One region of the Terriglobus sp. 2YAB30_2 genome, then DNA from elsewhere that is predicted to be linked to it. Evidence: riboswitches for the same ligand, from Rfam matches in the RefSeq annotation. Region 1 holds a riboswitch; the other holds the start of a gene.

Region 1 (4,411 bases):
GCCGAGAGCCAGCGAGAGTAAAGCGACGCAGGTGAGCCCGGGGGAGCGCAGCATGGAGCGCAGACCGTATAGCGTGTCCTGTGCAAAGGACTCGAGCCAGCTCCATCCCCAGGCGGCGAAACTCCGCTCGCGCAGAACGGTGTTGTTGCCAAAGCGCCGACGGGTTTCGCGATGTGCCTGTTCAGGGGCAAGGCCGGTGGCGACCTGCTGCTGCTCACGCAGCTCAAGATGGAGACGCATCTCCTCTTCGAGGTCGGCATTAAAGCGGGAGCGATGGAAGAGCATGCTGAGGCGGCGGAGAAGCTGGCGCATGGTGGTCTCCTTGGCGAAGCGGAGGTGCGATCAGGCAGGCTGCAGCACGGCGGTAATCGCGCCGTAGATACGGTGAAAGTGCGAAAGCTCAGTGGCGAGCTGTTTGCGGCCGGCGGCGGTCAGCCGGTAGTAGCGCGCGCGGCGATTGCCGGCGGTCGTGCCCCACTCGGCGGAGACCCATCCCTGGACCAGAAGCCGCTGTAATGCCGGATACAGGGAGCCCTCTTCCACCTGCAACACATCGCCGGAAGTATGCAGGATCGACTCGGCTATCTCGTAGCCATGCATCTCGCCATGGCGCGAAAGGGTGTTGAGGATCAGAAGGGAGAGGGAGCCGGGCGGAATGTCGTTGGGCTTCACAGAATGCTCCTTACTGCCATAGACAAACTATGGCAGTAAGAATGGATGACATAGGCAGACTATGTCAATGGGCTTTTGTTCTCCCTAGCTGCCGATGCAGCCACACACCATAAAAGGTCAACATGATCCAAAGCAGGCTTATGAAGCTAACGAGAGTCTCTGAGGCAAAGACATTAAAGCCTCTGAAACGATGAAGAAAGCCAGTTCCATATTCCGCGCGTATGAACGCACCTGCACACGCCAAAGCTGCCATCGACAAAAGCGGACGTCTTACTGCGGGTGTCTGCCGATGCGAAGTGGTAAACACCCAGCGGCGCCATAGCACTGCGAGCACGCACAACCCGAGCGCAGTACTGACATATTGAAGGAGTTTAAATACCTCAATAAAGCCGTCAAGCGGAAGTTGCAGGTTGTACTTCAATAACGGGAGATGGCGGTAGGGCCAAAAGCCTGGATGGGTGAAGGCATCCCAGATGATATGAGTAGCCGCCCCAAGCAGGATAGAGAGCACCATGACGAAGAAGGTTGGGATACTCGACGTAAAAATCTTCCCCATGGGGTTCTGACGGAGAGGGAATAGACGAGGCGCTGTGGCGATGAGTGCATCCGCGACATATTGCTGGAAAAGCCACAGCACGGCCAAAGACAGTGGGAGATCGAGTAGCAAAGCTCCAGGCAGGGTATGGCCAAAGCTGCCGCGCGGCACGAGCCTGAGAAAATACTCGAAATCCGGAGACAGACAGCCGACCACAAGCGCGGCTGTGTTCAGCCGCGTCCTGCGGAACGGTAGAGCTGCGACGGCATGCGCGGCAGTAAATGGCATTGTCGAATCATCTACTCAAATGGATGCTTCGATCAAAGGGCAGTACTTACGGCGCGGAAGTCCTCGACCAGCGATTCGAGGCAGTCGAGCGAGGTATCCCACGCGAACATGAAGCGTGCGCCGCCGCCGATGAAGGTATAGAACTTCCAGTCTCTGGCGCGCAGTGCTTCGGCGATGGCCGGCGGCATCTTCACGAAGACGCCATTGGCCTCGACCGGGAACATGAGCTCGATGTTGGGCAGACCAGCGATCTTCTCCGCAAATGTTCTGGCGCAGGTGTTGGCGTGGGCCGCGCGGTGCAGCCAGGCTCCGCCCTCGAGCATGCGGACCCAGGGGGCAGCGAGGAAGCGCATCTTGGAGGCAAGCTGGCCTGCCTGTTTGCAGCGATAGTCGAAGTCCTGCGAGAGCGTGCGATCGAAGAAGATCACGGCTTCGCCGACGGCCATGCCGTTCTTAGTTCCACCGAAGCAGAGAACGTCCACTCCGGCCTCCCAGGTCATGGCGGCAGGCGTGCAGTTGAGCGTCGCACAGGCATTGGCAAAGCGCGCTCCATCCATGTGGAGACGCAGGTCGAGCTCGCGGCACGCGTCTGCGATGGAGCGGATCTCTTCGAGGGTGTAGACCAGGCCGGTCTCGGTCGGCTGGGTGATGGTGACAACGCGCGGCTTGGGATAGTGAATGTCGGTGCGCCGAGATGCGATCAGACGGATCGCATCGGGCGTTAGCTTGCCATTCGACGAGGGAGCGACGAGAAGTTTGGCGCCATTGGAGAAGAACTCAGGCGCGCCACACTCGTCGGTCTCGACGTGCGCCAGCTCCGAGCAGATGACGCTGTGATAGCTCTGGCTCAGAGCTGCAAGCGCGAGGGAGTTGGCGGCTGTTCCATTGAAGGCGAAGAAGACATCGCAGTCGGTGCTGAAGAGCGTGCGGAAGGCATCCGCCGCCTGTGCTGTCCATGAGTCTGCACCATAGGCGCTTTCGTGTCCGACATTGGCTTCGGCCATGGCGGCCCATGCCTCAGGACAGATTCCGGCGTAGTTATCACTGGCGAACTGCTGTTTTGGTGCACACATGCGTATCGAACCCTTTCTTACTGGTCCATCAAAAGAAATCACGGATGTGCGGCTTTTCCCGAAGTTGCCGGACAGGCCACATCTCCCAGACGGGACGCCACCTTGCTCGGGGCAGGTTGGCGTTGAGCAGTGAGCTCAACTCTTGATGTCGTTCTGATGATAAACGGTGTCTGGGTTCGAAGCAATTTGTAGGACGCGCCTAGGCGTATCAGCAAAATTCGATGTGCGTTTTGTTAGAAAATTTCGGCCTTCCTTACCCACCTAGAGCATTTTTCCTGTTGCTGGGTATCCCGGAAGAAGAGCGCAGCGGCGTTTTCATTGCGGAAAACGCCCATAGATGCCGAAGCCCTACTCTACGCCTACAGGAAAATGCTCTAGCGTTGCGAGGGCACCCCGGCAGAGAAAATGAGAGAAGCAGATTTCTTCGCTGCGCTACGAAATGACAAACAAAAAGGGCGCCATTGTTCTAAGCGCTGAAGGCGCGTTCTATATCGGCCCTGGGCAACGCCCCAGGCCTGAGGATAGCTGAACTCTAGTTCTCGGCTGGCTTCTCGGCGCGATCGATCACCAGCACATCGACGGAGGTCTTTTCTGAGGAAAGCTTCAGGCCCAACTGCTCGCGGAGTGCCGTGATGAGCGAAGAACCCGCGTTCTCGCCGGCCTCCCATTGCAACGTGAAGTCGTAGTAGCCGTTGAGGCCTGTCTTATCCAGAACCATGCCGCCGCGAAAGGCCGGCTGCTGTGCGATGCGGTAGGCGAGGGCGGGCATGCCGACGCCGGAACCGGTCATGGTTGCCGTGCCGTTACTGCCGCGCTGATTGGTCCCGCTCATAGATTTCGCCGGTGCACCGGAGGTCTCATGCAGCTTAGGGCCGCCTTTGTCGATGACGAGGACGTAGGCTTTCATCTCACGGCTTTCGTGATGGAGTGTGAGATGGAAGCGGTCGGCGAGAAGGCGTTGCAGCATAGGTGCGAGATCCGCGGCTACGATGGGCTCAGCATTTTCCGTCGTTGCTTGCAGATCGAACCGGGCAGTTGAAAGCCAGTTCGGGCCACCGGTGACCTGGAAGTCGAGAACACCGTAGGCCTGCAGAATGAGCGTACGCAGGGAGAGATTCGTGGCGCTGATGCGTGAGCCGGAGAGGTTCACTCCTTGATCGCGATCAAGGCCGCTGAGGTTTTCGCGGACGGAGGTGATCTCAAAGGTCTTTTCCGGATGCTGTGCGAAGCCTGGCATTGTGGCAAAGAACGCTGCCGTAATGCTCAGGAACAAACGAACCCGCCTGACGAGCATAACTTTCCCCTTCGCTGCAAATGGACGGAACCAGAAATAGCTACGTACGGAGTGGGACTTTGGTTCAACCGATTGAACGTTGAAACCAGAGAGCGAAGGTTCTGGCCTTTGTGCTTGTCAGCCGGCCCGAGGGATAAACGATCCAAAGATCGATTCGCGGTAGCTCCCACTCGGTAAGGATAGGGACTACCTCGCCCGAGGCGATCTCCGGTTGGAACATCCAGCGGGAGGCGATGGCGAAGCCCTGGCCGGCGATGACCGCAGCGCGTACCCCTTCGGCCGCGTTTAGCGCGAGCCTTCCCTGGATGCGCACGCGAAGACTGGAGGAGTGACGCGTGAACAGCCACTCCTCGCCACCGGTGCCGTGGTTGTAGATCACGGCCTCATGCCTGCGCAGATCGGATGGCCGGGAGGGGATGCCTCTGCGCCGCAGGTAGTCAGGGCTGGCCAATACCAGGCGCTCTCCGCTGGCAATCTTTTTGGCCTTGAGCGCGGAGTCGGCGAGTACGCCCATGCGAATGGCTATGTCGATGTTTTCTGCCAGCAGAT
Region 2 (4,411 bases), on a different contig from region 1:
TACCTGCATGCCAGTAAGCGCTGGACCCCATCCATCGCCTACTTCCACGACCTGCTCTTTATCTCCGCTCCGGCGCCGCTGCAGCATGGTGTGGCCGCAGGCCTGTGCGACCTTCCCGACAGCTTCTACACCGAGATGCAGACCGAGTATGTCGCCAAGCGTGACAAGACGGTAGCCGCGCTTGCAGATGCAGGGCTCACGCCAACGGTCCCGCAGGGAGCGTACTACATCCTCGCCGATGTCACCCGCGTGGAGGGCTCCACCTCCAAGGAGAAGGCGCGCAACCTGCTCAAGCAGGTTGGCGTAGCTGCCGTGGCTGGTTCAGCATTCTTCCGTGCAGGCAAAGGAGAGAACCTGCTGCGCTTCTGCTACGCAAAGAAGGACGATGCGTTGGATGAGGCCTGCAGACGGCTTCGGTCGCTGTAGTGTAGTCTCTTCGCCTGTCATCCTGAGCGAATGCGAAGGACCCGCTTTCGCACCGCCACCAAACTACGACGCAAGCACATTCTCGTTGCCCCATTCTTTCGCGAAGCGCAAGGGTTGGATCCCCAACGAACTTCGTTCGCTCTATCGCGCTCCGCGCGACTGTTTCCTTATCCGTAGTCATCCTCAACAAAAGCAAAAGCCCGCCGGACGGCGGGCTTTCTTACTTCATGCAGAGAACGAATTCCTACACACACCCACCGGCGATAGACGGAATCAGCATAATCTCATCTCCGTCCTCAAAGGTATGCGTCTCGCCGCCCAGAAAGCGGATGTCCTCATCGTTCACGTAGACGTTGATGAACGGGCGCAGCTTGCCCTGCTCGTCCTTGATATGCGCTCCCAGCGCCGGGAACTTCACGCCCAGGTCGTCGACCAGGCCCGGCAGGTTGGTGGCAGCGGAATCAACCTTCTTCACGCCATCAGTGTGGCGGACAAAGGCAGTCGGCAAAAGTACTTTGATTGACATTTGAATCTTCCCTGCTCTTTCTGTTTCTCGTCCACCTGAGCCACAGCTCAGCGAACTGAGCCTTAGCTCAGCATTACTGAGCCACCAGCTCGGCCTCTTCCGCGGGCAAACCATCCAGCTCCCGTAGATAAGCGTCGAACTCGGCCAGCCGCGGCTTCACCGCGCGTCCGATGTCATAGCGGCCCTGCAGCACATCCGTCGTCTTCAAGCCGTTGCCCGTGATGCAGACCACCGTGGTCTCGTCCTTACCGATGCGGCCCTGTGCGAAGAGTTTCGCGGTCACCGCAGTGGTTACGCCGCCTGCCGTCTCCGTGAAGATACCTTCGGTCTCTGCCAGCTCCTGAATGCCGGCGACGACTTCGACGTCGGAGACATCTTCGCCCCACCCGCCGGTATCGCGGATTAGACGAGCCGCGTATGGGCCGTCCGCCGGGTTGCCGATCGCCAACGAACGGGCGATAGTGTTCGGTTTCTGCGGCTCGTGACGCTCAAGATTGTTCTTCACCGCGTGGGTAATCGGCGAGCAGCCCGTAGCCTGCGCTCCGAAGAACTTCACGTGCTTTGCCTCAACGATGCCGAGATACACCAGCTCGTCGAAGGCCTTCTTGATCTTGCGGATTAGCGAACCGCCGGCCATCGGCACCACGACGTTGTCGGGCAAACGCCAGCCGAGCTGCTCGGCGATCTCATAGCCCATCGTCTTCGAACCCTCAGCGTAGTAAGGCCGCAGGTTCACGTTGACGAAGCCCCAGCTGTACTGGTCGGCGATCAACGAGCACAGACGGTTAACATGGTCATAGTTGCCGTCAATGCGCACCAGCCGCGCGCCATAGATCAGCGTATTCAGAATCTTTGCCGGCTCAAGGTCCGCCGGAATCAGGATGCAGCTCTTCAAGCCCAGGCGGGCGGCCTGCGCTGCCACTGAGTTTGCCAGGTTACCGGTCGAGCTGGCGCCGACGGTGTCAAACCCGAAGTAGCGGGCATTGGCCAGCGCCACGGCGACGACACGGTCCTTAAAGCTCAGCGTCGGGAAGCAGACGGCATCGTTCTTCACGTAGATGTCGGAAGCGCCGAGACGCTTGCCCAGATTGTTGGCCTTGACCAGCGGGGTGAAGCCAACCGGGAGATCGGGCTGGAAGCCTTCAGGAATAGGAAGCAGCGCACGATAGCGCCAGATGCTTGCCGGCCCGGCAGCGATGGACTCCCGGGTCACGCTGCCCTTCACCACATCCAGGTCGTAAAAGACCTCAAGCGGCGAAAAGCACTCATCGCAGACAGAAAGCGGCTGGTTGCCATAGCTCTTGCCGCACTCTTTGCACTTCAGATCGTAGGGCGCACACGCACCGGAAGACATAGGGCCTTGCTCTCCATGTGGAGGAGGGCTTTACGTGTGACTGTCTCTCTGATTGGCGCTCTTAACTCAGGAACGAGGAGGCGCGGGGTGGGAACTTGCAACTTTCCTACTCCGAATCTCATGTTCCCTGTCGCCAGGAGAGAGTTGACACCGGTACGCCTTTGTTCTGTCCGGTTGTCGTGGTGTCACAGGGCTCGTCCCTCAACCACTCTTCATGAAATTCGCGCTTGCCCTTGCGGGCTAGCTTGAATGTATTGTTTGTACCACGCCATCCGCCTCCAGACAAGCCATGGCAGCAGTCAACGGCGGCTAAGTGCATTGAATTGCAGGAAAACCACCCTTTTCGGTTTATTCTTCCGCCATGGTGAAATTCCTGGTTCGCACCGTAGCCTTCGCGGCCATAGCCGCTGCTTTTGCGTCCGTGGCCACGCTTCCCCTCGCCGCGCAGGAGACCCCGTTGAACCCGGACGGCAAGGTCGCCGCCAAGTCCGCCTGGCTGACGCTTACGCCCCAGCAGAAGTCCGACGTCTTCGCTTTTGCCGCCCCCTACAAGGACTACCTGCGGCACGCCAAGAGCGCCGGCCTCTCGACGGCGGAGTTCCTTCGTCTGGCCAAAGCAGCAGGGTTCACCGAGTTCACGTCTCCCTCACAGATCAAGCCTGGCGCCAAGCTCATCTTCGACAATCGCGACCGCTCCGTCGTCTTTGCCGTCATCGGCTCCGACTCGGTAGAAACGGGCACACGCATCGTCGCGACTCATCAGGACTCTCCACACCTGAACCTGAAGTCTCGTCCGGTCGTCGGAGCTCCAGGCTCGGTTGCGCTACTGAAGACCACGCTCTACGGCGGCATCAAAAAGTACCAGTGGTCGAATCTTCCACTGGCACTGGTCGGCCGCATCGACGCCACAGATGGCCGGCACCTGCAGGTAAATATCGGCTTTGCTCCTGGCGATCCTGTCTTCGTGATCGCCGACGCCGCGCCTCACTCCGACTCATTGCTCCGCACACGCACCTACACCACCGTCCTCGCAGGTGAGGAGATGAATCCGGTGGCCGGTTCGATTCCCAGCGAGAAGAACTCCGTTGCCGACCAGGTCATGGCCGCCCTGCGTACGAAGTTCAATATCAAGGACGAGGATCTGGTTGCCGCTGAGCTGGAGCTTGTTCCAGCAACTCAGCCGGCCGATGTCGGTATCGACAATGGCCTGACCGGAAGCTGGGGCCAGGATGACAAAGCGCTCAGCTATGCGGCGTCACGCAGCATCTTCGACCTGAAGGGCACGCCGAAAAAGACCGCGATGGTCTACGTCACCAACTTCGAAGAGGTCGGCTCCATCAACAACACCGGCGCAAACTCGCAGTTCCTCGATACCGTCTTTACGGAGCTGATGGACGCGCAGAAGAAAGGTGCTTCAGCACTCGATGTCCGTCACGCGCTGCGCAATGCCGCTGTCCTCTCAGCCGACTGTAATGACGGCGTGAATCCCCTCTTTCCTGGTAACTCGGAAGCATCGAACGCCGCGGTCGTCGGCTATGGCGTAACTATCAAGCGCTACGGCGCAGGCTTCGATCCGAACGCGGAATTCACTGCCCGCATCATCGCGCTGCTCGACAAGAACAACATCACCTGGCAGACGCAGACACCGCGTGTTGAAGTCGGCGGAGGAGGCACTATTGGAGGCTTCCTCTCGGCGCGCAATATGGAAGTGTTGGACGTAGGCATTCCACTGCTCAGCATGCATGCAACCTATGAGATGAGTTCGAAGGTAGACCACTGGTCCATCTATAAGTTCTTTGGCGCCTTCTATGGAATGGAATAAGCGATAGCAGCTTACCCTTTGTCATTTCGCGGCGTTCGGGGTCCCAGCCGGCTTCACTGGTTGGGGTGAAGCGATAGCGAAGAACTCTGCTTCTCGCGTTCGGGAGCACTAGTTTGAGGCCAGTTAGGCGTCTTCGGTATTCCTTACCAACCCCAACTTCGTGAGCGCCCACTTCAGAGAATAAGTTCTCTGGAGCCCCGAGGCGGGGCACCTGGGCAATGAAATCGAGAAAACCGAGTTCTCCGCTTCGCTCCGAAATGACAAATCAAAGTCAATGGCCGGC

The links. A riboswitch is a leader RNA that binds a small molecule or an ion and turns the genes downstream of it on or off. The one in region 1 is predicted to bind S-adenosylmethionine.
Region 2: it holds a riboswitch for S-adenosylmethionine, as region 1 does, so the genes downstream of both, thrC (threonine synthase) here and AB4Y89_RS18595 (threonine aldolase family protein) in region 1, are expected to answer to the same signal.

Annotation. Positions count from the first base shown of each region.
Region 1 covers NZ_JBFRFJ010000014.1:17,737-22,147, reverse strand. Annotated here, with positions in the region: gene AB4Y89_RS18610 (ADOP family duplicated permease) at 1-312, opposite strand, end outside; gene AB4Y89_RS18605 (PadR family transcriptional regulator) at 343-672, opposite strand; gene AB4Y89_RS18600 (DUF4184 family protein) at 737-1,495, opposite strand; gene AB4Y89_RS18595 (threonine aldolase family protein) at 1,528-2,568, opposite strand; SAM-I-IV-variant riboswitch at 2,619-2,722, opposite strand; gene AB4Y89_RS18590 (TIGR03435 family protein) at 3,101-3,862, opposite strand; gene AB4Y89_RS18585 (LysR family transcriptional regulator) at 3,927-4,411, opposite strand, start outside.
Region 2 covers NZ_JBFRFJ010000001.1:445,638-450,048, reverse strand. Annotated here, with positions in the region: gene AB4Y89_RS01740 (pyridoxal phosphate-dependent aminotransferase) at 1-426, shown strand, start outside; gene AB4Y89_RS01735 (MoaD/ThiS family protein) at 671-952, opposite strand; gene thrC (threonine synthase) at 1,026-2,306, opposite strand; SAM riboswitch class I at 2,422-2,527, opposite strand; gene AB4Y89_RS01725 (peptidase M18) at 2,668-4,128, shown strand.